DNA from 2 places in the Hydrogenophaga sp. L99 genome. Region 1 is predicted to be linked to the other one. Evidence: predicted binding sites of a transcription regulator. Region 1 holds the regulator's gene; the other holds the start of a gene.
What was found. Region 1 encodes FNR, which switches genes on or off when oxygen is low (the NO sensors DNR and NnrR bind a similar motif). Its sites were predicted from a motif close to TTGATNNNNATCAA; they were not measured.

Region 1 (15,929 bases):
CCAACCCGCTCTCTACAAAGCCGGACAGCACTTCCAGCTCACGCGCGAAGTAGGACTTGAAATCGATCAGGTGGCCGAGCTCGATGGATTCGTATTGCAACTGGCCTTGGCACATGAGCGACATGATGACGGAGCGTCGCAACAGGTCATCCCGCGTCAAAGCCAGGCCGCGCACGATAGGCAGACGCCCCTGGTCCAGCGCGTCGTAGTACTCGTCCAGCGTTTTGGCGTTCTGGCTGTAGGTGGCGCCAATGCGTCCGATGGCCGAAACGCCCAGAGCGATCAAATCGCAATCGGGCTGGGTGCTGTAGCCCTGAAAGTTGCGGTGCAGACGGCCTTGGCGCTTGGCCACGGCCAGCGCATCGGTGGGCAAAGCAAAGTGGTCCATGCCCACATACACATACCCCGCGTCCATGAACGCGTCCAGCGAGGCCGACAGCATGGCCAGCTTGTCGCCGCCGCTGGGCAGTTCGGCAGAGATGATGCGGCGCTGTGGCTTGAACCGCGAAGGCAGATGGGCGTAGGCATACAGCGCAATGCGGTCCGGACGCAACTCGTTGACCTGGGCCAAGGTGCGCGCAAAAGATTCCGGGGTTTGCAGGGGCAAACCGTAGATGAGGTCCACATTGACCGACTCAAACCCGATCTTGCGGGCGGTTTCTACCAAGGCAAAAACCTGTTCAGCGGGTTGTACCCGGTGCACCGCTTTTTGCACCGCCGGATCGAAATCCTGCACACCAAAGCTCAAGCGGTTGAAGCCCAGTCTGGCCAACGTCTGCAGCCGCTGGTCGGTCACCGTGCGAGGGTCCACTTCAATCGAATACTCACCACCCGGCACCAGCGTGAAATTGCGCCGGATCATCGACATCAGGTCTTCCAGCTCGGCATCGGACAGAAAAGTGGGGGTACCGCCGCCCAGGTGCAGCTGCGACACGCTGTGACCTTGCCCGAAGTGCTGCACCTGCAGCTCCACCTCACGAGACAGATAGCGCAGGTATTCGGCTGCACGTTCGTGGTGCTTCGTGATCACCTTGTTGCAGGCGCAGTAGTAGCAGACCGACTCACAAAACGGAATGTGCACATACAGCGACAGCGGCAGCGCCATGGAACCCACTCGGCGCTGCTCCAGCGCTTGTATATAGTCTTGCTCCGCGAAAGCTTCGACGAATCGGTCTGCCGTCGGGTACGAGGTGTAACGAGGCCCAGGAATGTCGAATCGCTTGAGCAACTCGTTGGAAATAGCATGACTCACAAACAGTTCTCCAGTTCTGAGGGCTGAATGTGCCGCATGAGCGCGCCAGCGCCTTTGATCTTGATCAAGGCCTCGGTCGGACCGGGGGTTGTCCCCAGGATTGCCCCCAGACTCCAAACCGGCCTTTTCTCGACAGTGCTCGGGCCGATGCGTTAAGCTAACCCCGCACTCCTGGAAAAATTATGGACATTCAAAGCATCAAAGTCGCCTGCTCAAGCTGCAACCTGCGGGAGTTGTGCCTGCCCATGGGTCTGAACAGTGAAGAGATAGACAAGCTCGACGCGGTGATTTCCACACGCCGCCGCATCAAGCGCGGCTCCGCGCTCTTCAACACGGGCGACAAGTTCACGTCGCTATTTGCCGTGCGTTCTGGTTTTTTTAAAACCTGCGTTACGACCGCAGACGGCCGTGACCAGGTGACCGGCTTTCAGATGACGGGAGAAATCATCGGTCTGGACGGCATCGTCAGCGACCACCACTCGTGCGACGCGATTGCACTGGAGGATGCCGAGGTGTGCGTGATGCCTTTTGACCAGGTGGAAGAGCTTTCACGCGAATTCACCACCCTGCAACACCACGTCCACAAGATCATGAGCCGCGAGATCGTGCGCGACCACTCGGTGATGCTGCTGCTGGGCAGCATGCGCGCCGAAGAACGGCTGGCGGCTTTCTTGCTCAATCTGGTCCAGCGGCTTCATGCCCGCGGGTTCTCACAGTCCGAGCTGATTTTGCGCATGACCCGCGAAGAGATCGGCAGCTACCTGGGTATGAAGCTCGAAACGGTGAGCCGCACTTTCTCCAAGTTCGTTGACGACGGCATTATCGAAGTGAAACAGCGCTATGTTCACATCAAGAGCACCGAAGGGCTCAAGCAGATCGTGAATCCGCAAACTTGCCGCTGAATCCACCGCGACACCCAACGAAAACCTGGGCGAATGCCCAACAAAAAAACCCCGGACAGGCGCATACGCCTCTCCGGGGTTTTTTGTTGGCGCTGAAGGCGCTAGCCGTTTCAGCCGCAGCGACCGTTCTTGGCGCAGTCGGTTGGTCGCTCGTCTGCGGGTATCGGGCAACGGTTCACCTCAAATGGCGACACGGCGAGCAAAGTTGTCAAGGCGCTGGAAACCATGGTTGCACCCCAGAACACAAAGAACGCGAGGGTGTAAACCGCTTCCCGCGACAGGGCCAGAGGAGAGCCAAACCAATGCAGATCGCTGGGATCGACAAAAGCAAACACCACCATTTCCAGCACCGCGGCCACCAAAAAAGCAGGCCATGCTATCCACATCAAACGCTGTGTCCACATCGGTGCGGCTCCTCTTCCATATCTGTTTTTGTTAAAGCGACAAGCACCCGGGTACAGCTGCACCGGTAGCCAGGCTGGCCATTATTTTTCAGAGGGCACCAAAGGTGAAGCCGCATGGTTTCGACCCTGATTGGCTGGCTGCACAGCCATCAGCGCATCGATCCTTGCTTGCCCCTCCAGTGCCAGTGCCGCCCTGCGCTCTCGCTCGTAGACCTCCTTGTCAAGCACCGGATCCTGGTCCATCGACGAAATGACCACCATGGTGCTGGTCGCTATCACCCCACACAACAGAAGAGCCGGCACGAACACCACATGTGGAATTCTCCACCAGGGGGTATTTTCATGGCTTGGGGGCTGGGTCAAGGGCGCGTTGCTCATGTTGTAGCTCCGAAATGGGAATGTCAAATGGCGCTGAATGTCGTCAGCGCGGGACCAGGAAGGCAGCTTTCTCGGAAACCTCGACTGGCTCGTCACCAACCGAGCGGATGCCGAACTGGATGGGGTGCGAGCCCGGGTTTGCAGCATCCGGCGGTATCTGAACCCGAATCACGGCCGAGCGGACCTCAGTGGGCAACACCTCGACTTCGTTTTCCGAAGCAATGGTGACACCCGGCAGGCCGGACACCGTGATGACGTAGCGCTGTGTGGATTCGGTGGCGTTCATGATTTGCAGCCGGAAGACGTTTTCAATGCGTCCTTGCTCCACCATGCGGGCCAATGCGCCCCGGTCGCGGATCACGTCCACCTTGAGCGGCTTGCGCATGAACAAGCTGACCATCACAGCCAGGGTGATGGCCACCAGGATACCGGTGTAAACCAGCACCCTGGGTCTGAACGCTCGCTTGATCATTTGAGCCGTGGTCCAGCCCTGAGCAACCCCGTTCTCGGTGGAGTACTTGATCAGGCCGCGCGGATAACCCACCTTGTCCATGACCTCGTCACACACGTCAATACAGGCACCGCAGCCGATGCATTCGTATTGCAGACCCTTGCGAATGTCGATACCGGTGGGGCAGACCTGGACGCAGAGCGTGCAGTCAACGCAAGAACCCAACCCCAGCGCCAAGGGATCGGCCTTTTTCGATCGCGGACCGCGGGGCTCACCACGCTTTTCGTCGTAGGTGACGATCATGGTGTCTTTGTCAAACATCGCGCTCTGGAAACGCGCGTAGGGGCACATGTACTTGCAGACCTGCTCGCGCATGAACCCTGCGTTGCCGTAGGTGGCAAAGCCGTAGAAAAATACCCAGAAGGTTTGCCAAGGGCCCAAAGACGCGGCCAGCGACAAGGCAGCCAGATCGCGGATGGGCGTGAAATAGCCTACGAAGGTGAAGCCTGTCCAGAGCGCAAAAGCAATCCACAAGGCGTGCTTAAGCCACTTTTTGCCCAGCTTTTGCGCGGAAAAATCAGCCTGATCCAAGCGCATACGGGCCGAGCGATCGCCCTCGACCTTTTTTTCGATCCAGAGAAAAATTTCGGTGTAGACCGTTTGTGGACACGCGTAACCACACCAGAGGCGACCCGCCACGGCCGTGAACAAGAACAGGGCCAGCGCAGAAATGACCAACAGCCCGGTCAGGTAAATGAAGTCCTGCGGGTACAGCACCAAGCTGAAGATGTAGAAGCGACGGGCTTCCAGGTCAAAAAGAACCGCTTGACGAGCGTTCCACTCCAGCCAGGGCAAGCCGTAAAACACAATTTGTGTGATCCAGACCGTGATCCAGCGCCAGTTTGAGAACATCCCCGATACAGAGCGCGGGTAGATCTTTTGCCTCGCGGCATACAAAGAAACCATCTCCTCATCGTCGTCTTTAGCGCCCCGAGGGGACACAGCAACGATGGGAATGATGGGCTTGCTGGCGTTGCTGTCTGGTGTGTCGGAACTCACGAGGAACCCGGAAAGGAAGGCAAAAAAGTAAGGGCGGCGGTCATCACAACCGCCGCGGTCTCAGGGGCACAGAGTGCTTAATTGGCCGGCTTGTTGGACATGCCCCAGACGTAGCCGCTGAGGACGTGGATCTGGGCCTCGTTGAGCAACACCGACTGTCCGGGCATCTGGTTATTGATACCGTTGTTGACGGCGCGAATGATGGCTTCTTCGCCCCAGCCGTGCAGCCATACACCGTCGGTCAGGTTGGGTGCACCCAGGGCGGTGTTGCCCTTGGCGTCCATGCCGTGGCAAGCGGCGCACGAACCAAAATTGCTCCTGCCCTGGGAGGCGCGCACGCTGTCGTGCGGACTGCCCGACAGGCTGAGCACATAGTGAGCCAGATTGCGGACGTCTTCAGGAGAGCCCACAGCAGCGCCCAAGGGCGGCATCACACCGTTGCGGCCTTGGGCAATTGAGACCTTGATCGCTTCTGGGTCGCCACCCCACAGCCAATCGCCGTCGGTGAGGTTGGGGAAGCTCCTGGCGCCACGGGCATCGGAGCCGTGGCACTGGGCACAGTAGTTCATGAACAGGCGCTCACCCACAGCCATCGCCTGTGCGTCACCAGCCAGTTGCTCGGGCTTCATTTCATTGAACCTGGCGTAGATGGGTGCAATGGCTTCCTGAACCTTCTTCACCTCAGCGGCGTGCTGTCCTTGTGACGACCATCCCAGCACCCCCTGGAACTTCCCAAACGTGGGGTAAAGCACGCCATATGCCAGCGCAAACACCACGGTGATGATGAAGAGATACACCCACCAGCGTGGCAAGGGGTTGTTCATCTCTGCCAAGTCACCGTCCCAAACGTGACCGGTGGTGTTGTCGGCATGTGTCGCCGCTTTGGTCGTGCCGCTGATCCACAGCAGGATCAGACAGGCGATGATGCTGACCAGCGTCAGCCCGGCCACGTAATAGTGCCAGAAATCACTTGTAAAGTCGCTCATGATATTTCTCTTGTTGGTGCCGCGGTTTAGTCTTCGTTGAAGGGTAGCCGGGCTGCCTCATCAAAGTTGGCCTTGTTGCGTTTGGACCAGGCCCAGACCAAGATGCCCATGAAGATCAGAAAACTGACCAGGGTGAAGGCGCTACGCAGATCGTTGATGTCCATGGCGAGCCTCTGACTTATTGGGTAGAGCCTGTTGCCTCAACAGGCTTGATTGCGGCCGCTGACACAGGTGATGCAACGTCGGCTGGCGCTGCTGCCGCAGGTGCTGGTGCTGCACGGATTTCACTGCGAGCGGTACCGAGCACCTGCAAGTAGGCAATCACCGCATCCATTTCTGTCTTGCCTTTCACATCAGCCACCGAAGCGGCGATTTCTTCATCGGTGTAAGGCGCGCCCAGAGTGCGCAACACTTCCATGCGCTTGGGCAGTTGGGTCTCATTGACCATTTTTTCAGCCAGCCAAGGGTAGGCCGGCATGTTGGACTCAGGCACCAGATCGCGCGGATTGATCAGGTGGATGCGGTGCCATTCATCGCTGTAACGGCCACCCACACGGTGCAGGTCAGGGCCGGTGCGCTTGGAGCCCCACTGGAAGGGACGGTCGTAAACGAATTCGCCAGCCACAGAATAAGGACCATAGCGCAGGGTTTCAGCCTGGAAGGGGCGAATCATCTGCGAGTGGCAGTTGTAGCAACCCTCGGCGACATACACATCCCGACCAGCCAATTGCAGCGCGCTGTAGGGCTTGAGACCCTCAATCGGCTGGGTGGTGGACTTCTGGAAGAACAGAGGAACAATTTCCACCAGACCGCCCACCGCCACCACAAGCGTGATCAACACGATCATGAGGAAATTGTTGGTCTCGATCCGAGCGTGACCCGTGAGTTTTTCGTTACTTGCCATGTTGTTTCTCCTCAGGCGTGTGCAGGGTTAACAGCCATCACTGGGACTGGCACAACGCGCCCCTGACGCACGGTCATGACGACGTTCCACAGCATGACGACCATGCCGCCGAAGTACAGCAGACCACCCACCAGCCGGATCACATAGAACGGGAAGGTGGCTTTCACCGACTCGACGAAGGTGTAGGTCAGGCTGCCGTCCGGGTTGACCGAGCGCCACATCAGGCCCTGCATCACACCGGCGATCCACATGGCGGCGATGTACAGCACGATACCGATGGTGGCCACCCAGAAGTGCAACTCAATGGCTGGCACCGAGTACATCTTTTTCTGACCCCACAGACGGGGAATCAGGTAGTAAAGCGAACCCATGGACACCAGACCCACCCAACCCAAGGCGCCTGAGTGCACGTGGCCGACGGTCCAGTCGGTGTAGTGGCTCAGCGCGTTGACGGTCTTGATCGACATCATCGGACCTTCGAAAGTGGACATGCCGTAGAACGACAGGGACACGATCAGGAAGCGCAGGATAGGGTCGTCTCGCAGCTTGTGCCAGGCACCCGACAGGGTCATGATGCCGTTGATCATGCCGCCCCAGCTGGGCGCCAGCAGAATCAGGGAGAAGACCATGCCAACCGATTGCGTCCAGTCAGGCAGCGCGGTGTAGTGCAGGTGGTGTGGGCCGGCCCACATGTAGGTAAAGATCAGCGCCCAGAAGTGGACGATGGACAAGCGGTAGGAATACACCGGACGCTCGGCCTGCTTGGGGATGAAGTAGTACATCATGCCCAGGAAGGCCGCGGTCAGGAAAAAGCCCACGGCGTTGTGGCCGTACCACCACTGCATCATGGCGTCCTGGACACCGGCATAGACCGAGTAGGAGTGCGTCGCGCTGGTGGGGATCTGAATGTTGTTGAAGATGTGCAGCAACGCCACCGCAATGATGTAGGCACCAAAAAACCAGTTCGCCACGTAAATGTGACGAACCTTGCGGATACCCACCGTGCCAAAGAAGACGACCGCGTAAGAGACCCAGACGACAGCGATCAACAGGTCGATCGGCCAGATCAGTTCGGCGTATTCCTTGCCCTGGGTCAAACCCATGGGCAGGGTGACGACGGCGGCGACGATGACCAGGTTCCAACCCCAAAACGTGAACCAGGCCAGCTTGTTGAGAAAGAGCTTGGTGTGGCAGGTTCGCTGCACCACGTAGTAGCTGCTCGCAAACAGGACGCAACCACCAAACGCAAAAATCACGGCATTGGTGTGCAATGGACGCAAGCGACCATAGCTCAGCCACTCAATACCCATATTGAGCTCGGGCCAGGTTAACTGGGCTGCAATGATCACACCCACCAACATACCCACCACACCATAGATCACGGACATGATGGCAAAACCACGGACAACACCGTCGTCGTAGACCGCCGACTGGCTGGCCTTTGTTATTACGGACATACAGAACTCCTCGTAAATGTCACTATGTGGAGTGTCCTCACGGACCCCCTCTTCTGCCTTGACTTATATCAATCGCCTCTGAGAATGCGATCGCCCTCCCGCTCGATGTTGTCAAACTGCCCCTTTTGAAGCGCCCACCAGAACACGCCGATGATGGCGAAGACCAGCAGGACGGAGATCGGGATCAACAAATACAAAACATCCATGGCGCACACCCAGAAAATTCAAACTTCAAACACCGGTTGGCTGACCGCTGCATGGTACGCCTTCAGGGTTTACCCGAGACAGTATCAGAGGACCCCGATGGGACTTTAGATGCCAGGCGCAAGGCATTGCCGATGACCAGCAACGAACTGCCAGCCATGCCCAGACCTGCGAGCCAGGGCGGCATGAAACCAAACAAGGCCAGAGGCACGCAGACGAGGTTGTAAGTCGCGGCCCACATGAGGTTTTGCCGCACGATGCGCAAAGTGCAACGCGCCTGCTGAAGCGTCCGGACCACATCCATGACCTCCCCACCCTGAATCACGTAATCGGATTGCGCTTGCGCCAGGGGCGCGGCATGGCCGAGCGCGAACGAGGTGTTGGCCCGGGCCAGCACCGGACCGTCGTTCAAACCGTCACCCACCATGGCCAGCTTGATGCCCTGTGCTTGCAGAGCGGTCACCTCGGCCAGCTTTTGCTCGGGTGAAGCGCCTGAGATCACATGATCGACGCCCACGGCCTGCCCCACTTGCTGGGCGGCGGCTTCGCGGTCACCCGACAGCAGCCAGGTACGCACCCCCATGGCCCGCAACGCACTCACGGCGGCTTGGGCGTCGTCTCGCAAGCCTTCTTGCAATTCAAAGGAGGCGAGCCAACCTTGCTCGTCTGATAGGTGTACGCGGGGGGACTCGCTCGCATCGGGGGAGCCGACGTCGTCAACACCACAAAACGCCGATGAACCCAAACGCACACGTGTGCCATCGGCGCGCAACGCTTGCATACCCTGGCCGGCCACCTCGGCGAGGTCGGTCAAACCGGTGGTCTGAGGTCTATCAAGGCTGCCCGCCGCCAACGCGATAGCTCGCGACACGGGGTGCAAAGAACCGGCTGCCATGGCGCCGCCAAGCAACAGCGCCTCATCGTGGCTGACGCCGGCACGGGTGCGCACATGGGCCAACACCAGGCGGTCGTGCGTCAAGGTACCGGTTTTGTCGAACACCACCGCGTTGATCTCAGCGAGTGACTCAAAAGCCTGCAAACGGCGCACCAGAATGCCACGCCGGGCCAAAGCACCGGCCGACGTGAGCATGGCCGCCGGCGTGGCCAGCGACAGGGCGCATGGGCAGGTCACGATCAACACCGCCACCGCCACGGCCAGCGCCTTGGAGTGATCGATCTGCCACCAGTACCAGCCAGCAAACGCTGCCGCCACCAGCACAGCCACCAGAAAAGGGGCGGCAATGCGGTCGGCCAAAATGGCCAAGCGGGGCTTTTCGGTGGAAGCTTTTTCCATCAGCGACACGATCTGGGCAAAGCGCGTGTCGCGCCCGAGTTTGTCCACCCGCATCAGCACCGGGCCACCCAGGTTGTAACTGCCGGCAACCACACCCTGCCCTTGGTGCCGCGTGACAGGACGCGACTCACCGGTCAGCAGCGCTTCGTCCACGGTGGCGCTTTCGCTGAGCACCGCGCCGTCGCCTGGAAACGCCTGACCGGCCTGCACGCGCACCACGTCGCCCAGCGCCAGCCGGCGAATAGACACCGCTTCAAAGCTGCCATCGGGTTTCTGCAGGTCGCACACCTCAGGCAGGCGGTTCATCAGGCTGTCGAGTGCGCCGGCGGTGCGGTCACGTGCTTTCAGCTCCAGGTAGCGCCCGCCCAGCAGGAAAAACACAAACATGGTGAGCGAGTCGTACCAGACCTCATAACCCCAAGGGCCCGAGGGATCAAAGGTGGCGCCCGAACTGGCCAGAAAGGTGACCAAGATACCGATGGAGACCGGCGTGTCCATGCCCACCCGGCCGTGTTTCAGGTCGCGCCACGCACTGCTGAAAAATGGGCCACTGGCAAAAAACACCACCGGCAGGCTGAGCACCCAGCTGGCCCAGCGCAGCAGCTGGTCGATGTCGGCGGGGATTTCGCCCGGCTCGGTCACGTAGGCTGGCCATGCGTACATCATGACCTGCATGGCGCAAAAGCCCGCGACGAACAGGCGCCAGAGGGCCTGGCGGGTTTCGCGCAGCCGCTCGCTGATGGACAGCGCCTGCTGCATGGGCAGCAAGCGGTAACCGGTGTCGCCCACGGCTCGCGCCAGGCTGGACATGGTGGTTTTTGCCGGGTCCCAGCGCAGCGTGAGCCGCCGGGTGGCTGCGTGCACATGGGCGCGCTCCACGCCCGGCAAATGCTGCAACGCGCTTTCCACGGTGTCCGCGCAGGCGGCGCAATACATGCCCTGCACCATCAGCACCGATTCGGCTTCGGTATGCCCGTCAACGTCGTTGAATTCGGTGAACTCGCGCTGCTCGATCGGGTCGTCGAGCACCGCGAAGTTGTCGGTGACGTCCAAGGGTCCGCGGTGCTCGCCGAGCCAGCTGGCAGGCGCCGACAGCGGCGCGTTGGCCTGCGCAGAGGGTGCGCCACCCAGGCGCGGGTCGGCAAGTGGCAGCCCTACCGGGGGCACGGTAGTGGCCTCGTTCATGCGGCGAGCGTAAGGGAAGTCAGGTTCCATGTGCTTGATTTAAGTCAACCGGAATAGGAGCGTGTTTGCTAGTCTATGGCTTCCCTACACACTATTGAGGAGATACCGCATGTACAAACGTATTCTGGTGGCCACCGACGGCTCCAAACTCTCGCAACAAGCGGTGGAGCACGCCATCAACCTGGCCGACCTGACGGGTGCAGAAGTGGTAGCGCTGAAAGTGGTGCCGCGTTACCCGCAAACCTACTTTGAAGGCGGCGTGGCCCTGGCGGCGGCCGAGGTGGCCCGCATTGAAAAACAATGGCAAGACGAGGCCATGGCTGCCGTGACGGCGGTGAAGTCGGCCGGTCAGCTGCGCGAAGTGAAGGTCAAGCCCATCACGGTGAAGTCGGACCTGATTGCCGAGGCGATCATTGCAGCGGCCAAGCGCAACAAGTGCGACCTGATCGTGATGGCTTCGCACGGTCGCCGTGGCCTCAAGCGCCTGTTGCTGGGCAGCGAAACACAGCAGGTGCTGACGCATTCGCACACGCCGGTGCTTGTTTTAAGGTAACCCCCCGCGCCGCCTGCGGCGTCACCCCCTCCAGGGGGCGATGCGTGTGGCCCGGCGGAGGTTCCGCCGCGTTCTGGGTTTGAGTCACGCGCTCCGGATCGTTGCCCGTAGCGCGTTTCGTTTTTTCAGGCGAACTCGTTTTTGTACTGCTCGCGCAGCAAGTTCTTTTGCACCTTGCCCATGGTGTTTCGGGGCAGTTCGCTGACCACGAAACAGCGCTTGGGGATCTTGAAATTGGCCAGATTGGACTTGAGCGCGGCAATGATCTGATCCGCGTTCAGCGTGGCGCCAGGCTTGGCAATGACCACGGCCACGCCCACTTCGCCAAAGTCGGGGTGGGGCACGCCCACCAGCGCACTTTCAGCCACACCGGCCAGCTCGTTGATGAAGCCTTCAATCTCGGCCGGGTAGACGTTGTAGCCACCGGAAATGATCAGGTCTTTGCTGCGCCCCACGATGCACACGTAGCCCCTGGCGTCCACGCGCCCCACATCGCCAGTTTTGAAAAATCCATCGGCGGTGAATTCTTCGGCGGTTTTTTCTGGCATGCGCCAGTAACCCTTGAAGACATTGGGGCCGCGCACCTGAATCCCACCGATCTCACCCGCGGTCAGCGGCAAGCCCGCGTCGTCCACCACACGCAGTTCCACGCCAGGCAGCGGGAAACCCACGGTGCTGCCGCGCCGCTCGCGCTCACCGGCGTAGCGGGCATCGGGGCCGCAGGGGTTGGACGTGAGCATCACGGTTTCGCTCATGCCGTAGCGCTCCAGGATGGTGTGGCCCGTGCGGGCCTGCCATTCGTTGAAGGTTTCGATCAACAAGGGCGCCGAGCCCGAAATGAACAGCCGCATGTGCGCCGCCTGCTGCCGCGTCAGGGTGGGCTCGGCCAGCATGCGCACGTACAGCGTGGGAACCCCCATGAACACCGTGGCGCGGGGAAAGAGCGAAACCGCCGTGGGCGCATCAAACTTGTTGAGCCACAGCATGGGGCTGCCGTTGATGAGCGCACCGTGAATGGCCACAAACAAACCGTGGACATGGAAGATCGGCAAGGCGTGGATCAGCACGTCGTCTGGCTGCCAGGCCCAGTAGCTGCGCAACACCTGGGCGTTGCTCAACACGTTGCCGTGCGACAGCATGGCCCCTTTGCTGCGCCCGGTGGTGCCGCTGGTGTAGATGATCACCGCCAGATCATCGGCGGCGCACACAGCGGGGGTGTGCACATCGCTGTGGTGGGCGGCGCGCTCCAGCAGGCTGCCGTTGCGCGCGTCGTCCAGGGTGAACACATGGCGCGTGCCGGCGTTGAAGGCAATCTTGGACACCCAGCCAAAGTTTTTCGGGCTGCACACCACCACGGCGGGTTCGGCGTTGCCTACGAAATATTCAATTTCGGCGCTTTGGTAGGCGGTGTTGAGCGGCAAAAACACATAGCCCGCTCGCAGCGTGGCCAAGTAAAGCACCAGCGCTTCCACCGATTTTTCAACCTGCACGGCCACGCGCGCGCCTGCGGGCAGGTCCAGCGAAGCCAGCAAGTTGGCCACCATGGCGGTGGCGCGGTCCAGGTCGCGCCAGCTGTAGCACAGGCTGGGGCCGTCCGGGTCCACAGTTTCCACCGCCACGCGGTCCAGGTCGTCGGGGAAAGCCGCGCGCAGCGCAGCGAACAGGTTGTGGTTGGTCATGGTTTGGCCACGGGTTTCAAGAAGGGTGGTTCAATAAATCAAAAAGCAGGTTTGCGCTTCGCCATAAAAGCGCCCACACCTTCGCGGTGTTCGGCGCTGTTGGCGTACTCATAGGCGCCAGCCATCAGCTCAGGTGGTACGGGTTGGGCCGACAGGCTGCGCAAGGTCTGTTTGTTCAGGCGGGCGGCTTGTGGCGCCAGTTGGGTGGCCCGCTGCGCTCGCAAAAGCGCTTGCCCGGCCACCTCAGCGTCGGGCCAGACCGCCTGCAAAAACCCGCGCTGCTTCATTTCGGCCGCGTCCAACACGGTGGCTTCCAGCAGCATCTCGCGGGCGGTGGCCAACCCGACTTCTCGGGCCACCAGCTGAGCCTCGCGCGGCGCCATGGGAAAACCCAGGCGGGCAATCGGGGCACCGAAGCGCGCGCCCTGCCCGGCCAGGCGCACGTCGCAGCAGCTGGCAATTTCGACCCCGGCGCCCATGCAGTTGCCTTCGATTTGCGCAAACAGCGGCAGGTCGCAGGCCAGCATGGCGCTCAGGCCGCCCCACACGTCGTTTTCGTGGAAGTCGCGCAAGCCCGCTTCGTCAAAACGAAACGACGGGTATTCGCTGATGTCACCACCGGCACAAAAATGCCCGCCCTCTCCGCCCACCAGCACGGCGCGCACATGGGTGCGGGTCTGCAAGTCTTCAAACACGACCTTCAAGGCGCGCCACATCGCACGGGACATGGCGTTGAAGCGGCCCGGATGGCTCAGCGTCACCCGGGCCAGCGCGCCATCACATTGCAGCAGAACAGCGCCCGACATACTCAGTCAAGCTTGGCGCCAGAGGCCTTGACGACCTGCGCCCACCGGCGGACTTCACCCTTCACAAAGGCGTCGAACTGGGGGCCACGCACGTTGGCAAACTCAGCGCCTTGCCCAGCCCAGATGGCGCGACTTTCGTCGGCGCTGACGGCGCGAGCAATCTCTTCGATCGCGCGAGCCTGCACATCGGCCGGTGTGCCCGCCGGCGCCCAGATGCCGTACCAGGTGGTCACCGTGTAGTCGGGCAGGCCCAGTTCGGCGGCGCAGGGCACGTCGGGGAACGCGGCGTTGCGCTTGCTGCCCGACACCATCAGCGCCTTGATGCGCCCACCCTTGATGTGGCCCGCCGAAGAGCCCAGGCCGTCAAACATCATGTCCACATTACCGGCAATCAGGTCGTTCAGCGCAGGGCCGGCGCCGCGGTAGGGAATGTGTGTGATGAAGGTCTTGGTCTGCTGCTTGAACAACTCGCCCGCCATGTGGTGTGAAGTGCCACTGCCCGCCGAGCCGTAGTTGAGCTTGCCCGGGTTGGATTTGACCCGCGCCAGAAACGCCTTGAAATCCATGCCTTCGTATTTCTTGCTGTTCACCACCAGCACCTGGGGCACGGTGGCCACCAGGATCAGTGGCACAAAGTCTTTTTCGATGTCGTAGTCCAGGCGGGGATACATGCTCGGCGCAATGGCGTGGTGCACAGCACCCATGAACAGCGTGTAGCCATCGGGTGCCGCTTTGGCCGCGACGCCCGCGCCCAGCGTGCCCCCGGCGCCACCCCGGTTGTCAATCACCAGTGACTTGCCCGTCAGGCGTGTGAACTGGGCACCCATCGGACGGGCGAAAGCATCGGTGCCGCCACCGGCGGGGAATGGCACCACCAGGTTCACCGGCCGGCTGGGCCAGGTTGCCTGCGCGTGGCCTGCGGTGCTGTAAACAGCGGCGCCTGCGATAGCGGCACACAAAATATCTCGTCGATTCAGGTCGTTGTTCATGCTTGTCTCCAGGGTTGTAATGTGCGCGTCACAGGTAGAGGTCCTTGATCGCGCGGGCTGTCGGGATCTTTGCTTGCGCCAGCATGGCGCGGTGTTTGTCGAGCCGCTTCAGGTCGTAAAGGTAGTTCACCATCAACCCGTACGACTGTTTCAGGCCCTTGGCTGAGGGATCGGCGGCCCAGTTCAGGCGCTCCACACATGCGCCATTGCCCAGGTGAAAGCGAGCCACCGGGTCCACCGGCTTGCCATCTTGCAGCTCGGCGCCCAGATAGCGCGCAGCCCAACCCAGCAAGGCCCGCCGTTCGGGTGCGTTTTCAGGCATTTCGGCAACACGCTCCCAGGCCTTGAGCAGGTCGGCCGGTGCGTTTTTCATCAGCCAGCCACGCAGGCCGGGAATGGGAGACAAGGTGGCGAATGTCTTGAGCCGGGGGAATTCCTGGTGCAGCGTTTCCACCACTTGCTTGATGAGCGAGTCACCAAAGCTCACGCCGCGCAGGCCGGGCTGGGTGTTGCTGATGGAATAAAAAATGGCGGTGGTGGCGCGCTCCAGATCGGCTGGGGCAGCGGCCTCGTCCAGCAGCGGGGTGATGCTGGTGGCGATCTCGTTGACCAGCGCCACTTCCACAAAAATAAGCGGTTCACCCGGCAGCCGCGGGTGGAAAAAGCCGTAGCACCGCCGGTCGCTGTCGAGCCGGTTCTTCACATCGGCCCAGCTGCGGATGTCGTGCACCGCCTCGTATTTGATGAGCTTTTCCACCAGCGAAGCCGGCGAGTCCCAGCTGATGCGGCGCAGCTCCAGAAAGCCCACGTCAAACCAGGTGGAGAACATGTATTCCATCTCCACGTCCAGGGCCAGCAGGCGCTTGTCGGTCTTCAGTGCGCCCTGCATTTCAGCGCGCAAATCGACCAGAAAGCGCACACCGTCCTGGTGGGCGCTGAAGCGCTGCAGCAACCTGCGCCGCGGCGAAACAGTTGCACGCCGGAAAATCACCTCGGCCGCCGCCTCGTCGGGGGTGCCAACCGCGGCTTCCAGTTGGGCCTGCGCCTGCTTGACCTGCACCGGGTCGGCCATGAAACGTTCGCTCATCAGCAGCCACAGGTCGCGCCGCTGCGGCGCGGGCGCGCTGGCGTACCAGTCCATCACCGCCTGGGCGCGGCGACCACCCTCCACCTCGCTCACCAGCGGGTCCACGATGGCCCGCAAGTCATCCAGCACATGGCGCAGCGCGCGCGGGGACAACGCTTCGGGTCCCTGGCGCAGCGTCGCCTTGAGGCGGTCCTGCGTCGAGCGCGGTGCCGTGCCCGACGCCGGCTTGAGCCGCGCCACGCGTTGAACGATCCAGTCGGTGGTGTTCATGCCGTGATCCGTGAGGTCTGGTTGCGCGCAAGTTCGCGCAGGGCCACGCGCTGGCGCGTCAGGTGGGTG
Region 2 (15,929 bases), 1.2 Mb from region 1:
TGAGTGGTGTGGCCGACCACCTGGCGCAGAACGACCTGCACGCGATTGCGCTGGCGCGCCAGGCGGTGAAGAACCTCAACGCCCGCAAGGTGCCACCGATCACCACCATCGACCCGGTGGCGCCGCTGTACCCGGCCGAGGAGCTGTACGGTGTGATCCCGACCGACACCCGCAAGCCGTTTGACGTGCGCGAGATCATCGCCCGCATCGTCGACGGCTCGGACTTCGACGAGTTCAAGTCGCGCTTCGGCACCACCCTGGTCTGCGGCTTTGCACGCATCGAAGGCATGCCGGTCGGCATCATTGCGAACAACGGCATCCTGTTCAGCGAGTCGGCGCTCAAGGGCGCGCACTTCATCGAACTGTGCTGCCAGCGCAAGACGCCGCTGGTGTTCCTGCAGAACATCACCGGCTTCATGGTCGGGCGCAAGTACGAAAACGAAGGCATTGCCCGCAACGGCGCCAAGATGGTGACGGCCGTGGCCACCGCCGCGGTGCCCAAGTTCACCATCATCATTGGCGGCAGCTTCGGCGCCGGCAACTACGGCATGTGTGGCCGCGCCTACAGCCCGCGCTTCCTGTGGATGTGGCCGAACGTGCGCATTTCCGTGATGGGCGGTGAGCAGGCCGCCAGCGTGCTGGCCACAGTGAAGCGCGACGGCATCGAGGCCAAGGGCGGCCAGTGGAGCGCGGAAGAAGAAGCCGCGTTCAAGGCGCCCATCAAGGAGCAGTACGAGGTGCAGGGTCACCCGTATTTCGCCACCGCCCGCCTGTGGGACGACGGCGTGATCGACCCGGCCGACACGCGCCGTGTGCTGGCGCTCGGCCTGAGTGCGTCGCTGAACGCCCCGATCCCCGAGACGAAATTCGGCCTGTTCCGCATGTGAGCACCGGCATGGATCCGATTGCCCATTTCACCCGACAGGCGCGTTACCACGTCTGGGCCACGCACCGTTTGCTCGATGCCGTCTCGCGCGTGTCCGACGACGACTACAAGCGCGACGTGGGGCTGTTCTTCAAGAGCATCCACGGCACGTTGAACCACCTGCTGGTGGGCGAGCATTTGCTCTGGTATGCGCGTTTTTCCAAGGGCGCTTCGCCGCTGCTGGGGCTGGACACCGAAGTGGAGCCCGACCGCGAACGCCTGGGCCAGGCGCTCAAAGGCGGTGCTGCCAACTGGGAACACCTGATCGCCACCTGGCCCGCCGAACGTTTTGACGGCCAACTGGACTACAAGACCATGAAGGGCGTGCCGCAGTCGCTGCCGTTTGCGGCCACGCTGGCGCATGTGTTCAACCACGCCACCCACCACCGCGGCCAGATCACCGCCGCGCTCACGGCGCTGGGCCAGCCCGCGCCCGAGCTGGATTGGGTTTACCACCTTCAACTGGAAGCCCAGAAACCATGAGCACAGCATTGACCATCGCGGTGCAGGACCGCATCGCCCGCATCACGCTCACCCGGCCCGAGGTGCGCAACGCCTTCAACGACGAAGTGATCCAGCAGCTGAAAGCCGCGTTTGAAGACGTGGGCCAGCGCGACGACGTGCGCGCCGTGGTGCTCGCCGCTGTCGGCCCGGCCTTTTGCGCCGGCGCCGACCTGAACTGGATGCGCCGCATGGCGGACTACACGCGCGATGAAAACGTGGCCGACGCAGGCCAGCTCGCCGCCATGCTCAAAGCCATCTACGAATGCCCCAAGCCCACCATGGCCGCGGTGCAGGGCGACGTGTTCGCCGGCGGTATGGGTCTGGTGGCCGCGTGCGACATGGCGGTGAGTGTGGACAGCGCCACTTACTGCCTGAGCGAAGTAAAGCTGGGCCTGATCCCGGCCACCATCAGCCCCTACGTGATCCGCGCCATGGGCGCGCGTGCCGCGCACCGCTATTTCCTCACAGCCGAGCGCTTCAGCGCACAAGAGGCGCACCGCATCGGTTTCGTGCACGAACTCGTCAACGGCCCCGAGGCCCTGAGCGCCAAGGTGGACGAGCTGGCCCAAGCGCTGTGCAACGCCAGCCCGGCGGCGGTGCGCGCCTGCAAGCGCCTGGTGCTGGACGTGGCCGAGCGTGAGATCAACGCCAGCCTGATCGCCGCCACCGTGGAAGGCATTGCCGACATTCGCGCCAGCGAGGAAGGCCGCGAAGGCGTTCAGTCCTTCTTGCAAAAGCGCAAGCCGGCTTGGCTGTGAGCTGAGCCAGCACCACCCGACAGGAACCGCTCTTGGACACGCTCTGGACCTCCGCCGTCAACTGGCTGCACAGCGTGGGCATCCACCTGGGCACCGGTGCGCCCGTGGGTGCCGGGGTGGGCGAGGCTGCCAGCCGGCTTGACATGCCCAGCCTGCTGGCCCTGGCCGCCGCGCTCGGATGGGCCAGCGGTTTCCGGCTCTATGCGGTGGTTTTCATCGTGGGCATGGCGGGCTGGATCGGCTGGATGCCGCTGCCCGAGGGCCTGCAGGTGCTGCAGCATCCGGCGCTGCTGGCCACCAGCGGCGCGCTGTTGTTTGTGGAATTTTTTGCCGACAAGATCCCCGGCCTGGATTCGCTGTGGGACATGGTCAACAGCGTGATCCGCATCCCCGCTGGCGCTGCGCTGGCCGCCGGGGCGCTGGGCGCTGATGGCAGCACCATGGCCCTGGTGGGTGCGCTGCTGGGTGGCAGCCTGGCCGCCACCGCGCAGGCCGCCAAGACCACCACGCGCGCCGCCATCAACACCTCGCCCGAGCCGTTTTCCAACGTGGTCATGAGCTTCGTGGAAGACGGTCTGGTCCTTGCCATCGTCTGGCTCGCCAGCAACCACCCGCTCATCTTCGCTGGTGTGGCCGTTGTGGCTGTGCTGTTGATGTGGTTCATCACCTGGACGCTGTTCCGTTTCCTGCGCGCGGTGCTCCGCCGGGCGCAATCTTTGTTTTCTTCTGCTACCGCTTAGGACTCCTCATGTTCACCAAAATCTTGATCGCCAACCGCGGTGAAAACGGCCGCACCGCGGACGTTTCATCACATTGCATGGCACGCGCAGCGTGTGCAGGCGATTTCACCGCGGGAGTTACCCATGTTTAACAAAATCCTCATTGCCAACCGCGGTGAAATCGCCTGCCGCGTTGCCGCCACCGCCCGCCGCATGGGTGTGCGCACCGTGGCCGTGTATTCCGACGCCGACGCCAGCGCCAAGCACGTGGCGGCGTGCGACGAAGCGGTGCACATCGGCGGCAGCGCGCCCAAAGACAGCTACCTGCAGTGGCAGCGCATCCTGGACGCGGCCAAGGCCACCGGCGCCCAGGCCATCCACCCCGGTTACGGTTTTTTGAGCGAAAACGAAGCCTTTGCCAACGCCTGCGCCGAGGCTGGCCTGGTGTTCATCGGCCCGCCCGCATCGGCCATCCAGGCCATGGGGCTGAAGGCCGAGTCCAAGCGCCTGATGGAAAGTGCCGGCGTACCGCTGGTGCCCGGTTACCACGGCGCCGACCAGGACCCCCACATGCTGCAGCACGAGGCCGACCGCATTGGTTACCCGGTGCTGATCAAGGCCAGCGCCGGTGGTGGCGGCAAGGGCATGCGCGCGGTGGAAAAGGCCGAAGACTTTGCCGCCGCGCTCGCTTCGTGCAAGCGCGAAGCCATCAACAGCTTCGGCAGCGACGCTGTGCTGGTGGAGAAATACGCCCAGCGCCCGCGCCACATCGAGATCCAGGTGTTTGGCGACACGCACGGCAACTGTGTGTACCTGTTTGAACGCGACTGCTCGGTGCAGCGGCGGCACCAGAAGGTGCTGGAAGAAGCGCCCGCGCCGGGCATGACGCCCGAACTGCGCCAGCAAATGGGCCTGGCCGCCGTGGCAGCGGCCCGCGCCGTGAACTACGTGGGCGCGGGCACGGTGGAGTTCATCGTCGAGCAGCCGCCCGAGGGCGGCATGCGCTTCTATTTCATGGAGATGAACACGCGCCTGCAAGTGGAGCACCCGGTGACCGAGGCCATCACCGGCCTCGATCTGGTGGAGTGGCAGTTGCGTGTGGCCAGCGGCGAGCCGCTGCCGCTGAAGCAGGAAGACCTGCACATTCACGGCCACGCCATCGAAGCCCGCATTTGCGCCGAAACGCCGGACAACCAGTTTCTGCCCGCCACCGGCCGGCTCGACGTGTACCGCAAGCCCGCCTGCACCAGCTTCGAAAGAGGTGACGTGCGCGTGGACGACGGCGTGCGCGAGGGCGACGCCATCAGCCCGTTTTACGACTCCATGGTCGCCAAGCTCATCGTGCACGGCCGCACCCGCGCCGAGGCGCTGGCCAAGATGGATGCCGCGCTCGCGCAGACCCGCATCGTCGGCTTGTCCACCAACGTGCAGTTCCTGCGCCACGTGGTCGCCAGCCCTTCGTTTGCAGAGGCCACCCTGGACACGGCGCTGATCCCGCGCGAAGCGGGCGTGCTGTTCAACCAGGACAAGGTGGGTCGCAACCTGGCCGTGGCCGCCGCCGTGGCGCAAACCCTGCTGGCCGAGCGCGCCACCGAAGGCAAAGACCCGTTTTCGCGCCGCGACGGCTGGCGCCCGCACGGCCTGACCGTGCGCCGTTTCGACTTTGAATACCAAGGCGAAGCCCTGCAGGCCAGCCTGACCTACCTGCACGACGGCGCGCTGCAACTCGCCTTTGGCGAAACCGCTGGCGTGCTGGCGTTTGACGCGCTGCCTGCGGACACCGGCACGCTGATGGACTTGCGCTTCAGGGGCCAGCGCCAGACCGTGCAGACCTGGCAGCGCGACGAGATCGTGCACATTTTCTGCGCGCTGGGCGCGGTGCAAATCACCGAAATAGACGCCCTGGCCCACGCCGGTGAAGCCGCCGCCGACGTAGGCCGCCTCACCGCGCCCATGCCAGGCAAGGTGGTGAGCTTCTCGGTCAAGGCCGGCGACACGGTCAAGAAAGGCCAGCCGCTGGCGGTGATGGAAGCGATGAAGATGGAGCACACCATCGCCGCACCCGCCGACGGCACCGTGGCCGAGCTGCTGTACGCGCCCGGTGATCAGGTGGCCGAGGGCAGCGAGCTGCTGAAGATCCAGACGGATTGATGGCTCACCTACGTTCGCCCTGAGCCTGTCGAAGCCCTTCGACAGGCTCAGGGCGAACGGCCTCATGCCAAAGCCGTGTCACGTACCGCCGTTAAGCTCGCTGCATGAACATCATTTTTTGCTGCACCGACACCAAGGCCGAGCCTTGGCTTGCCGGCCTTCGCGCCGCGTTTCCCGGGGCTTCTGTGAGCGTGTGGAAACCCGGCGCACCGCAGGCCGACCACGCGGTGGTCTGGGCGCCACCGCAACAGTTTCTGGACGAGCAACAGGCGCTCAAGGGTCTGTTCAACATTGGCGCTGGGGTGGACGCGCTGCTCAAGCTGCGGCTGCCGCCGGGCGTGAAAGTGGTGCGACTGGACGACGCAGGCATGTCGGTGCAGATGGCCGAATACGTGTGCCACGCCGTGATTCGCCACTTCCGCGAATTTGATGGCTACCAGGCCGACGTGAAGGCCGGCAAGTGGTCGTACCGCAAGCCGCGCGACCGGCAGGATTTCCCGGTCGGTGTGATGGGGCTGGGTGTGCTGGGCGAGCGCGTGGCCAAGGCGCTGCGGGTGTTTGACTTCCCGGTGCACGGCTGGAGCCGCACCCCCAAGGCCATTGAAGGTGTGATGACCTACAGCGGTGAGGTGGGTTTTGAGACCTTCCTGTCGTCCAGCCGGGTGCTGGTGAACCTGCTGCCGCTGACCGCCGATACCCAAGATATCCTGAACCGCGACATGCTCGGCAAAATGAAACCCGGCGGCTACCTGATCAACGTGGCGCGGGGCGCGCACCTGGTCGAAGCCGACCTGCTCGCGCTGCTGGAGAGCGGCCATCTTGCCGGCGCCATGCTGGATGTGTTCCGCACCGAGCCGCTGCCGGCTGAACATCCGTTCTGGCACCACCCCAAGATAACAGTGACCCCGCACACGTCTGCACGCACGTTGCGCGATGAAAGCATCGCGCAGATCGCGGGCAAGATCACCGCGCTCGAGGCGGGGCTGCCCATCGCGGGTGTGGTGGATCCCGTGCGCGGTTATTGACGACGATCCTCACCCCAGCCCTCTCCCGCTGAGCGGGAGAGGGGGTAAAGCCCTTCGGAGACCTCCATGACCAACCCATCAAAAGTCCGTCTCATCGACGTCGGCCCGCGCGACGGCCTGCAAAACGAAAAGCAGCCCGTGCCCGCGGCGGTCAAGATCGAGTTGGTACATCGCCTACAGGCGGCCGGCCTGAAAGAGATTGAGGTCACCAGCTACGTGAGCCCCAAGTGGGTGCCGCAGATGGCTGACAACCACGAGGTGATGCAAGGCATTACGCGCGTGCCGGGCGTGCGCTACTCGGTGCTCACGCCCAACCTCAAGGGCTTCGAGGCGGCCCTGCTCGACCAGCCGGACGAGATCGTGGTGTTCGGCGCCGCCAGCGAAGCCTTCAGCCAGAAGAACATCAACTGCTCGATGGCCGAGAGCATCGAGCGTTTCGCGCCGGTGGTGGAAGCGGCATTGGCAAAGGGCATCGCGGTGCGCGGTGCCATGAGCTGCACCGTGGGTTGTCCGTACGAAGGCGACATCGCGCCCGAGCGCGTGGCCTACCTCGCGGGGCTCATGAAAAGCATCGGCGTGGAGCGGGTGGACGTGGCCGACACCATCGGCGTGGGCACGCCCAAGCGCGTGCAGGCCGCCATCGAGGCGACGCTCCAGCATTTCGACATCGATCACATCAGCGGTCACTTTCACGACACCTATGGCCAGGCGCTGTCCAACACGCTGGCCGCGCTGCAGCTGGGCGTGTGGAACTTCCAGTCGTCCGTGGCTGGGCTGGGCGGCTGCCCTTACGCCAAGGGTGCCACCGGCAACGTGGCCACCGAAGACGTGGTGTACCTGCTGCACGGCATGGGCATTGAAACCGGCATTGACCTGGACGCCTTGGTGGACGCCGGCCAGTTCATCAGCGACCACCTGGGCCGCCCGAGCGGCTCGCGCGTGGCGCGGGCCTTGCTGACCAAGCGCCAGGGCTGAGCGCGATGGAACTGAACGTCTGGCTCGCTTTTTTCGCCGCTTCCTGGGTCATCGCCATTTCGCCCGGCTCGGGCGCGGTGCTGTCCATGAGCCACGGCCTGGCCTACGGTGTGCGCCAGAGCAGCGCCACCATCGCAGGCCTGCAGCTGGGGCTGGCGGTCATTTTGTTGATCGCGGGCGTGGGTGTGGGAGCGCTCTTGCTGGCGTCGGCCACCGCGTTCACGGTGGTCAAGGTGTTGGGCGCGGCTTACCTGATATGGCTCGGCCTGAAGCAGTGGCGTTCGCCCGTGGACGCGCAGGCGCCCGCCGCTGGCACCGCGCTGGTGAAGCACCCCGGCTTGCCCACGGTGCGCGAGCGGGTGTTGACCGGTTTCATGACCAATGTGACCAACCCCAAAGGCATCGTGTTCATGGTGGCGGTGTTGCCGCAGTTCATTGACCCCAACCGCCCGCTCTGGCTGCAGTTGCTGATTCTGTTGGTGACGTCGATCGGGGTGGACCTGGTGGTGATGCACGGCTATGCGTTTTTGGCCTCGCGCGCGCAGCGCTGGCTGGCCACCGCCAAAGCCCGGCGGGCACAAAACCGCGTGTTTGGCGGCGTGCTGATGGCCATGGGCGCCAGCCTGATCATGGTGAAACGCGCCGGCGCCTGACCCCACGCCACCCGGGTTGGTAGCGCCCCGCTACCATTGCCGCCCATGAGTGAAGCAAATTTGACCCTCACAGAACAGCCCGCCGGCGTGCAGCGCGTCACTGCCGAACTGGCTGCATTGGGCCATCCCCACGCCCCCGTGATGCTGAGCGACGCCGCACGCACCGCACAGCAGGCGGCCGACGCGCTGGGCGTGTCCTTGGGTCAGATCGCCAAAAGCATCATCTTTCGCCGCAAAAACCACCCGGCCGGTGACGACGTGGCCGTGCTCGTCATCACCTCGGGCGACCTGCGCGTGGACGAGAAAAAGGTGCAGGCCATCGTGTGCGCAGCGGGTGGCAAGCTGGGCCGTGCCGATGCCGAGTTTGTGAAGACCAAGACGGGTTTTTCCATTGGCGGTGTGTCGCCGCTGGCGCACGCCACCCCGCCAGTCACGCTGATCGACGACCAGCTGTTCCGTTTCGACGAAATCTGGGCCGCCGCGGGCCACCCGCACGGCGTGTTTCGCCTGAGCCCGAGCGACCTGCAAACCCTGACCGGCGCGCCCGTGCACGATGTGACCGCACCACCGCCCGCCCAGCCCACCCCAACATGACCACCCCACTGATCAACCTGCGCGATGCGCGCGAGCACCACCCCGGCCCTGGCGTGCCGTCACCGTGCGTGTCCATTTGCGAACTGAACGAACGCGACGGCAGCTGCAAGGGCTGCTACCGCACGCTGCAGGAAATTGCCGCCTGGAGCGCGCTGAGCGACGCCGACAAGCTGGTGGTGTGGGAACGCATTGAAGCGCGCCAAACCGCCTGACGAAAGCCAGCCCATGAGTACCGACACCCTGCACGACATCGCGTTTTATTACGACCCGATTTCCCCTTACGCCTACCTCGCGTTTGAGCGGCTGCCCGAAGCGCTCATGGGCCACAGCGTGTGTGTGCGCTACAAGCCGGTGCTGTTTGCGGCGTTGCTCAAGGCCAATGGCCAGCTGGGCCCGGTCGAAATACCCGCCAAGCGCGACTGGACCTACCGCCAGGTGAGCTGGCTGGCGCAGCACCACGGTGTGCCGCTGGATTTGCCCGCGGCCCACCCGTTCAACCCGCTGGCGCTGCTGCGCCTGGGGCTGGCCACCGCCACCGACGACGCACCCGGCGAGACCAACCGCTACGTTACCGGGCAGCTGTTTCACCACGTGTGGCGCGGTGGCCAGAGCGCCACCGACGCCACCCGGCTCGGCGCTTTGCAAACGCTGCTGCAAGACCACATGGCGCAGCGCCACAAACCCTGGCCCGATGCGCAGTGGCCTGACAGCGAGGTGGTGAAGCAGCGCCTGCGCGCCAACACCGACGAAGCCTTGGCGCTGGGGCTGTTTGGCGTGCCCGCGCTGGTGGTGAATGGCCACACCTTCTGGGGCCTGGATGCCTTGCCCATGCTGCGGGCATACCTGGACGGTGATGCGTGGTTTGCGTCCGGCGCCTGGGACGCCGCCGCTCGCCTGCCGGTGGGTGTAAGGCGCAGCTGACGGGCCATTCACGCAGGGAAGGCGTCTGCCAGCGACAGCACATGCCCCATGCCTGCCGCTTCATAGCCTTTCAGCGCCGCCACACGCGACACAAATGCGGGCGACTGCAGTACCGCCAGCACAGGCTGTATTTCAGCGCGCACAAGAGCCTCGGTGGGCAGTGCAAAAAAATAGCGCTCTTTCAGCAGCGGAATGAAATGCAGGCCGAAGCGGTGTGCGGCGGTCTGCACGCCCATGCCCACGTCGGCCATGCCGCTGGCCACAAACGCTGCCACGGCCGCGTGGGTGAGCTCGGTGTTTTCAAAGCCGCTCACCTGGCGCGGCGCAATGCCGTGGCGCTGCAGCAGCAACTCGGTCAACACACGGGTGCCCGAGCCCTCGGGGCGGTTCACAAAACGCAGGTCGCGCCGCTTCAGGTCGTCCAGCCCACGAATACCCAGCGGGTTGCCCGGCGCCACAAACAGGCCCTGGGTGCGCACCGCCAAGTGCACCAGCTGGTGGGCGCCAGGGCGCAGCAGTTGCAGGTAGCGCTGGGCGGCGGCCTGCTGAAATTCGCCCAGCGGCACATGAAAGCCCGCTAGGTCGCAGTCGCCTTGCGCCAGAGCCGCCACCGCCTCCAGGCTGTTGCGGTAGCGCAGTTCCACCGCCACCCGCCGCGTGGCCAGTTGCTCGCGCAGGGCCGCCACCGCAAAACCGTGGCTGGCGTGCAGCCGGGGCACCGGGTGGGTTTGGTGCCGCACGCGGCCCAGCTCGCCTTCCAGCTCGGCGGCCAGCGATTCCAGCAGCGGCTGCAGGCGCGCGCCAATGCGGGTGTCGGCCCAGATGAGTTGTTGACCCAGCGCGGTAAGTGCCGAGCCGCGGCCCCGCCCGCGTGTCAACAGCGGCTGGCCCAGCAGGGTTTCGGCCTGTTGCAACAGCCCCCATGCGTGCCGGTAAGACAAGCCCACCTCGCGCCCGGCCTGGGCGATGCTGCCCGACGACTGCACGGCGGCCAGCAACTGCAGCAGGGCGTTGGCATTCAGGGCTTCGGCGCCTTCGTGGCCGATGTGCCATTGGGGTTGCAGGGTGATGCGCAGCATGGTGGGGAGTGGTTTTGTGTTCTGGGTGTGCGCTGACTTTATGAAATTATGAACATATTTAAACCGGCGCCCGGTGCTACGCTGAAAACATGTCAAGCACACCCCATGAGCCCACTGCTGGCCGCACGCCCCAGGTCATTCCTATTCGCGCCGTTGAGCCCCCCCGCGCCCGCCCGCGCTACGCACCCAAGGGCCGGCAGGTGTCGCCCGCGGCCCGCGAGCGCGTGGCCGCGTTGTGCGCGGGGCTGGAGCCCCGTGCCGACCTGCTGATCGAGCACCTGCACCGCCTGCAAGACGCCGAGCGCGCCCTGCGCCACGGCCACCTGGCGGCACTGGCCGAGCGCCTGCGCCTGAGCCAGGTGGAGGTGTTTGAGGTGGCGAGCTTCTACCACCACTTCGAGGTGGTGGACGACGATGCCCCGGTGGCCGCCACCGTGGTGCGGGTGTGCACCAGCCTGTCGTGTGCCATGGCGGGTGGTGACAGCTTGTTGAGCGATTTGCAGGCGCGGCTGGCAGGCAACGCTGCCGTGCGGGTGCAGGCCGCGCCGTGCATCGGCCAGTGTCACCAGGCGCCTGCGGCGTGTGTGGGCCAGCGCCAGCTGCCCCATGCCAGCGTGGACGCGGTCAACGACCTGCTGGCGCGCGGCGAAACCGGAGCGCGCCAGCTGCCCGAGCCGGTGGCTTCTGAACTGCCGCAATTGCAGCGCCTGCTGTCTGGCGCGCTCACGCCCGACGAGGTGCTGGCCGAGCTAAAGGCCTCTAACCTGCGCGGCCTGGGTGGTGCGGGTTTTCCAGCCTGGCGCAAATGGGAAACCGTGCGCGCGCAGCCCGGGCCGCGCTACATGGTCGTCAATATCGATGAGGGCGAAGTCGGCACCTTCAAAGATGGCCATGTGCTCACCAGCCTGCATGGCGGCGCGCCGCAGGTTGTAGAGGGCATGCTGATCGCCGCGCTGGTGGTGGGTGCTGAGCGCATCTGGCTGTATTTGCGCGACGAATACCACGACGCGCGGGGCCTGCTGGCGCGCGAGTTGGTGGCGCTGCGCATCCGGTTGCAGGGCCTGGCGGCGCAATACCCTGGCTACACACCGCCGCAGATCGAGCTGCGCCGGGGGGCGGGCGCCTACATCTGCGGGGAAGAGTCGGCGCTGATCGAGTCGCTGGAAGGCAAGCGCGGCCTGCCGCGCCTGCGCCCGCCCATCGTGGCCACGCACGGCGTGTTTGGCCGGCCCACGCTGGCCCACAACCTGGAAACGCTCTGGTGGCTGCCCGACATTGTGGCCAAGGGCGGTGCCTGGCTGGCGGCGCAGGGCCTGCGCGGGCGCAGCGGATTGCGGCGTTTCTCGGTCTCGGGCCGCGTGCGCCAGCCCGGCGTTTACCTGGCGCCGGCGGGCATCACGCTGCGCGAGCTGGTGGAGCAGCACGCCGGCGGCATGGCCGAGGGCCATACGCTCTACGCCTACTTGCCCGGTGGCGCTTCGGGCGGCATTTTGCCGGCGGCGCTGGCCGATGTGCCGCTGGACTTTGACACCCTGGCCGAGCACGGCGCGTTCATCGGTTCCATGGCGGTGGTGGTGCTCGGCCAGCACGACACGGCGCGCGGCGCTGCGCTCAACCTGATGCAATTTTTTGAACACGAGTCGTGCGGCCAGTGCACGCCGTGCCGCGCCGGCACCACCAAGGCCGTGGCGCTGATGCAGGCCCCGGTGTGGGACGCGTCTCTGCTCGGCGAGCTCTCGCAGGTGATGCGCGACGCCTCCATTTGCGGCCTGGGCCAGGCCGCGCCCAACCCGGTGGACGCGGTGCTGCGCTACTTTGCACACGAAGTGAACGGCAGTAACGCCAACGCCACCGACTCCACCGCCGCTGAGGTGACCGCATGAATGCCGCAGACCTGTCCGAAAATCAGGCCCCTGTGGCCTTCACGCTCAACGGCCAGCCGGTGGAAGCTGCGCCGGGCGAAAGCCTTTTGAAGGTGGCGCAGCGCGTGGGCGTGGCCATTCCCCACCTGTGCCACACCGATGGCCTGCGCAGCCCCGGCAACTGCCGCGCCTGCGTGGTGGAGGTGGCGGGCGAACGCGTGCTGGCACCTTCGTGTTGCCGCTCACCGCAGCCAGGCATGGTGGTGTCCACCCAAAGCCCGCGCGCCATCGCCGCCCAAAAGACCGTGCTCGAACTCTTGTTGTCTGACGCGCCCAACACCCAGGCGCTCAAGCACGACAGCGAGCTGGCCCACTGGGCGCAGGTGGCCGGCGCTCAGCCCGGGCGTTTCCCGGCGCGCGCGCCGGTGCCGTCAGACACCAGCCACCCGGCCATGGCGGTCAACCTGGACGCCTGCATCCAGTGCACGCGCTGCATCCGCGCCTGCCGCGAGACGCAGGGCAACGACGTGCTGGGCCTGGCGTTTCGCGGCGGCCATGCGCAGATCGTGTTTGACCAGGGCGACCCCATGGGTGCCAGCACCTGCGTGGCTTGCGGTGAATGTGTGCAGGCCTGCCCCACCGGTGCCATTGCCCCCGCCAATGGTGCGTACGCCAAGGCTTCGCAGCAGCAGGTGGATTCGCTCTGCCCGTTTTGTGGCGTGGGCTGCCAGCTGACCTACTTTGTGTCCGACGGAAAGATCGAACACGTAGAAGGCCAGGCCGGCCCGGCCAACGAAGGCCGACTGTGTGTGAAAGGCCGTTTTGGTTTTGACTACGCCCACAGCCCAGAGCGCTTGACCAAGCCGCTGATCCGCCGCTCCGACGCACCCAAAGACCCGCTCAACGTGATGCGCCGCGACTGGCGCGAACTGTTCCGCGAGGCCAGCTGGGACGAAGCGCTGTACGCTGCTGCTGCCGGCTTCCAGCGCGCAATGCTCAGTACCACCGCGCGCGGGCGCCTGGGGCCGGTGGCGGGCTTCGGTTCGGCCAAGGGCACCAACGAAGAGGCCTACCTGTTCCAGAAACTCATCCGCACCGCGTTTGGCACGCACAACGTGGACCACTGCACCCGGCTGTGCCATGCCTCCAGCGTGGCCGCGCTGATGGAAGGCCTGGGGTCGGCCGTGGTCACCAACCCGCTGCGCGATGTGCAGCACGCCGACTTCGTGCTCATCATCGGCGCCAACCCGGCGCAAAACCACCCGGTGGGTGCCACCTGGATCAAGAACGCAGTGAAAAAAGGCACGCGGCTGGTGCTGGCCGACCCGCGCCGAACCGAGCTGGCCCGCATCGCGTGGAAGCACCTCGGCTTTCAGCCGGGCACCGACGTGGCCTTGCTCAACGCGATGCTGCACACCATCGTTTTTGAAGGCCTGGCGAACACCGCTTACATCGAGCAGCACACGCTGGACTTTGCCCAGCTCAAGGCCCATGTGGCCGACTTTTCGCCCGAAGCCATGGCACCGGTGTGCGGCATCGACGGCGCCACCTTGCGCGAGGTGGCCCGCGCCTACGCCACCGCAGGCAACAGCATGATTCTGTGGGGCATGGGCGTGAGCCAGCACACCCACGGCACCGACAACGCGCGCTGCCTCATCGCCCTGTCGCTCATCACCGGCCAGATTGGGCGCCCCGGCACCGGCTTGCACCCGCTGCGCGGGCAAAACAACGTGCAGGGCGCGAGCGACGCGGGCCTGATTCCCATGGTGTTGCCCGACTACCAGCGCGTGAGCGAGCCCACCGTGCGCGCCCAAGCCGAACAGCTCTGGGGTGTGCCGCCCGGCACGCTGGGCAGCGAGCCCGGCCTGACCGTGGTGGAAATCGTCAACGCGGCTTTTGACGGGCAGATCCGCGCCATGCTGGTCCAGGGCGAAAACCCCGCCATGAGCGACCCCGACGCGACCCATGCCCGCGAGGCCCTGGCCCGGCTGCAGCATCTGGTGGTGCAGGACATCTTTTTGACCGAGACCGCCAGCCTGGCCGACGTGGTGCTGCCCGCCACCGCCTGGCCTGAGAAAACCGGCAGCGTGACCAACACCGACCGCTGCGTGCAGCTCGGCCGCAAGGCTGTGCCGGCGCCCGGTGAGGCGCGGGCCGACGCCTGGATCACCGAACAACTGGCGCAGCGCCTTGGCCTGGGCTGGGCCTACGCCGTGGCGCCCGACGGCACGGCCAGCGCGCAAGCCAGCGAAGGCGTTGGCGCCGTGTTTGAAGAAATGCGCGCGCTCATGCCCAGCATCGCTGGCCTGTCGTGGGCGAGGCTGCAGCGCGAGGGCGCCGTCACCTACCCGGTGGCCCACGAAAACGATCCCGGCCACGCGGTGGTGTTCACCGACCAGTTCCCCACGCCCACCGGCAAGGCCCGGCTGGTGCCCGCCGCGCTCACGGCGCCGGCCGAAACGCCCGATGCCGACTACCCGATGGTCCTCATCACCGGGCGCCAGCTGGAACACTGGCACACCGGCAGCATGACGCGGCGCAGCCAGGTGCTGGACGCGGTGGAGCCCGGCCCCGTGGTCAGCCTGCACCCCGACACAGCCGCCCGCAGCGGCCTGGCCGCAGGCGACAACGCCCGGGTGCAATCGCGCCGTGGCAGCGTGGTGCTGGCGGTGCGGCTGGACCAGGGCATGCCACCCGACACCGCGTTCATCCCGTTTGCCTACGCCGAGGCCGCCGCCAACCTGCTGACCAACCCCGCGCTCGACCCGGTGGGCAAGATCGCAGAGCTGAAATACTGCGCGGTCAAGGTGTGTGCGGCCACCGTCTGAGTCAGCTGGCGGGCCGTCTCTTGATACGTCTCAAGCCCCCCGCGTCCCTGGACCGGTAAGATGTTTCTTCGTGGTGGCCGGGCGTTCAACCCCGCTCGGTCACCGGTCATGCCTTCACCCATCCGGAGATCCGCCATGTTCAAAAAAATTCTCGTGCCCACCGACGGCTCCTCGCAAGCGGCCCTCGCGGCCAGCACCGCTGCACAACTGGCCAAAAGCCAGGGCGCCCAGGTGATTGGCGTGTACGTGATCGACCCGTTTCCCTACATCGGCATTGGCGATGCGTCGGCCGTGGGTCTGCAGGCCTACCTGACCGAAGCCAAGGCCGCTGCAGGCCAGGCGCTGGACGCGGTGGGCAAGGTGTGTGCCGCCGAAGGCGTGGCCTTTGCCGGCGACACCATTGAGCGCAACGTGGTGTACGAAGGTATTCTGGAAACCGCAGCAGCCGAAGGCTGTGACCTGGTCGTCATGGGTTCCCACGGCCGCCAGGGCATCAAGGCGCTCATCCTGGGCAGCGTGGCGCAAAAAGTGCTCACACACGCCAAAGTGCCGGTGCTGATCGTCAAGTCCTGAGCGGTAGAGCCCGCGCGCGGCACAGTGGCGAGGCGCCGGAGCCCGCAAGGGGTCCTCGCACCTGTGGAGCGTGGGCCCTTTTCTTCAGCGCCGAAACCGCCCAGAGGCGTCCACGATGGACAGATCAGCGAAATCCAGACCGGTGTGGTTGCTGGCGCTGTAGCTGATCGACAGTCCGCCCATGTTGAAATTGCGAATGGACTCCAGCGCGTCGCGCAGCGCGGTTGGTGTTGGGTTGGGGCCGGCACGGCGCAGGCCTTCCACCAGCACCTTGGCTGCGGCGTAGCCTTCCATCATGGCGGGCGACACGCCGTCCAGCCCCTTGGCTTTGGCCAGGTCCATCGCTTCCTTGATCAGCGGAA

Region 2: AC4QBL_RS14615 (universal stress protein) is a predicted target of FNR. The motif match lies at 15,015-15,028, and genes of this name have one in related genera.

The regions. Positions count from the first base shown of each region.
Region 1 covers NZ_CM178972.1:1,827,704-1,843,632, forward strand. The annotation lists gene hemN (oxygen-independent coproporphyrinogen III oxidase) at 1-1,252, opposite strand, end outside; gene fnr (fumarate/nitrate reduction transcriptional regulator Fnr) at 1,435-2,154, shown strand; gene AC4QBL_RS08750 (hypothetical protein) at 2,265-2,558, opposite strand; gene AC4QBL_RS08755 (hypothetical protein) at 2,640-2,936, opposite strand; gene ccoG (cytochrome c oxidase accessory protein CcoG) at 2,980-4,353, opposite strand; gene ccoP (cytochrome-c oxidase, cbb3-type subunit III) at 4,524-5,432, opposite strand; gene AC4QBL_RS08770 (cbb3-type cytochrome oxidase subunit 3) at 5,459-5,596, opposite strand; gene ccoO (cytochrome-c oxidase, cbb3-type subunit II) at 5,611-6,336, opposite strand; gene ccoN (cytochrome-c oxidase, cbb3-type subunit I) at 6,348-7,793, opposite strand; gene ccoS (cbb3-type cytochrome oxidase assembly protein CcoS) at 7,862-7,999, opposite strand; gene AC4QBL_RS08790 (heavy metal translocating P-type ATPase) at 8,062-10,506, opposite strand; gene AC4QBL_RS08795 (universal stress protein) at 10,586-11,029, shown strand; gene AC4QBL_RS08800 (malonate--CoA ligase) at 11,155-12,708, opposite strand; gene AC4QBL_RS08805 (enoyl-CoA hydratase/isomerase family protein) at 12,747-13,514, opposite strand; gene AC4QBL_RS08810 (Bug family tripartite tricarboxylate transporter substrate binding protein) at 13,517-14,503, opposite strand; gene AC4QBL_RS08815 (malonyl-CoA decarboxylase domain-containing protein) at 14,532-15,860, opposite strand; gene AC4QBL_RS08820 (FCD domain-containing protein) at 15,857-15,929, opposite strand, start outside.
Region 2 covers NZ_CM178972.1:3,073,253-3,089,181, reverse strand. The annotation lists gene AC4QBL_RS14685 (carboxyl transferase domain-containing protein) at 1-887, shown strand, start outside; gene AC4QBL_RS14680 (DinB family protein) at 896-1,408, shown strand; gene AC4QBL_RS14675 (enoyl-CoA hydratase/isomerase family protein) at 1,405-2,187, shown strand; gene AC4QBL_RS14670 (DUF4126 domain-containing protein) at 2,220-2,927, shown strand; gene AC4QBL_RS14665 (acetyl/propionyl/methylcrotonyl-CoA carboxylase subunit alpha) at 3,051-5,057, shown strand; gene AC4QBL_RS14660 (2-hydroxyacid dehydrogenase) at 5,162-6,082, shown strand; gene AC4QBL_RS14655 (hydroxymethylglutaryl-CoA lyase) at 6,149-7,057, shown strand; gene AC4QBL_RS14650 (LysE family transporter) at 7,063-7,710, shown strand; gene AC4QBL_RS14645 (YbaK/EbsC family protein) at 7,756-8,304, shown strand; gene AC4QBL_RS14640 (DUF1289 domain-containing protein) at 8,301-8,516, shown strand; gene AC4QBL_RS14635 (2-hydroxychromene-2-carboxylate isomerase) at 8,545-9,225, shown strand; gene AC4QBL_RS14630 (substrate-binding domain-containing protein) at 9,234-10,304, opposite strand; gene AC4QBL_RS14625 (NADH-ubiquinone oxidoreductase-F iron-sulfur binding region domain-containing protein) at 10,394-12,187, shown strand; gene fdhF (formate dehydrogenase subunit alpha) at 12,184-14,994, shown strand; gene AC4QBL_RS14615 (universal stress protein) at 15,130-15,567, shown strand; gene AC4QBL_RS14610 (ABC transporter substrate-binding protein) at 15,652-15,929, opposite strand, start outside.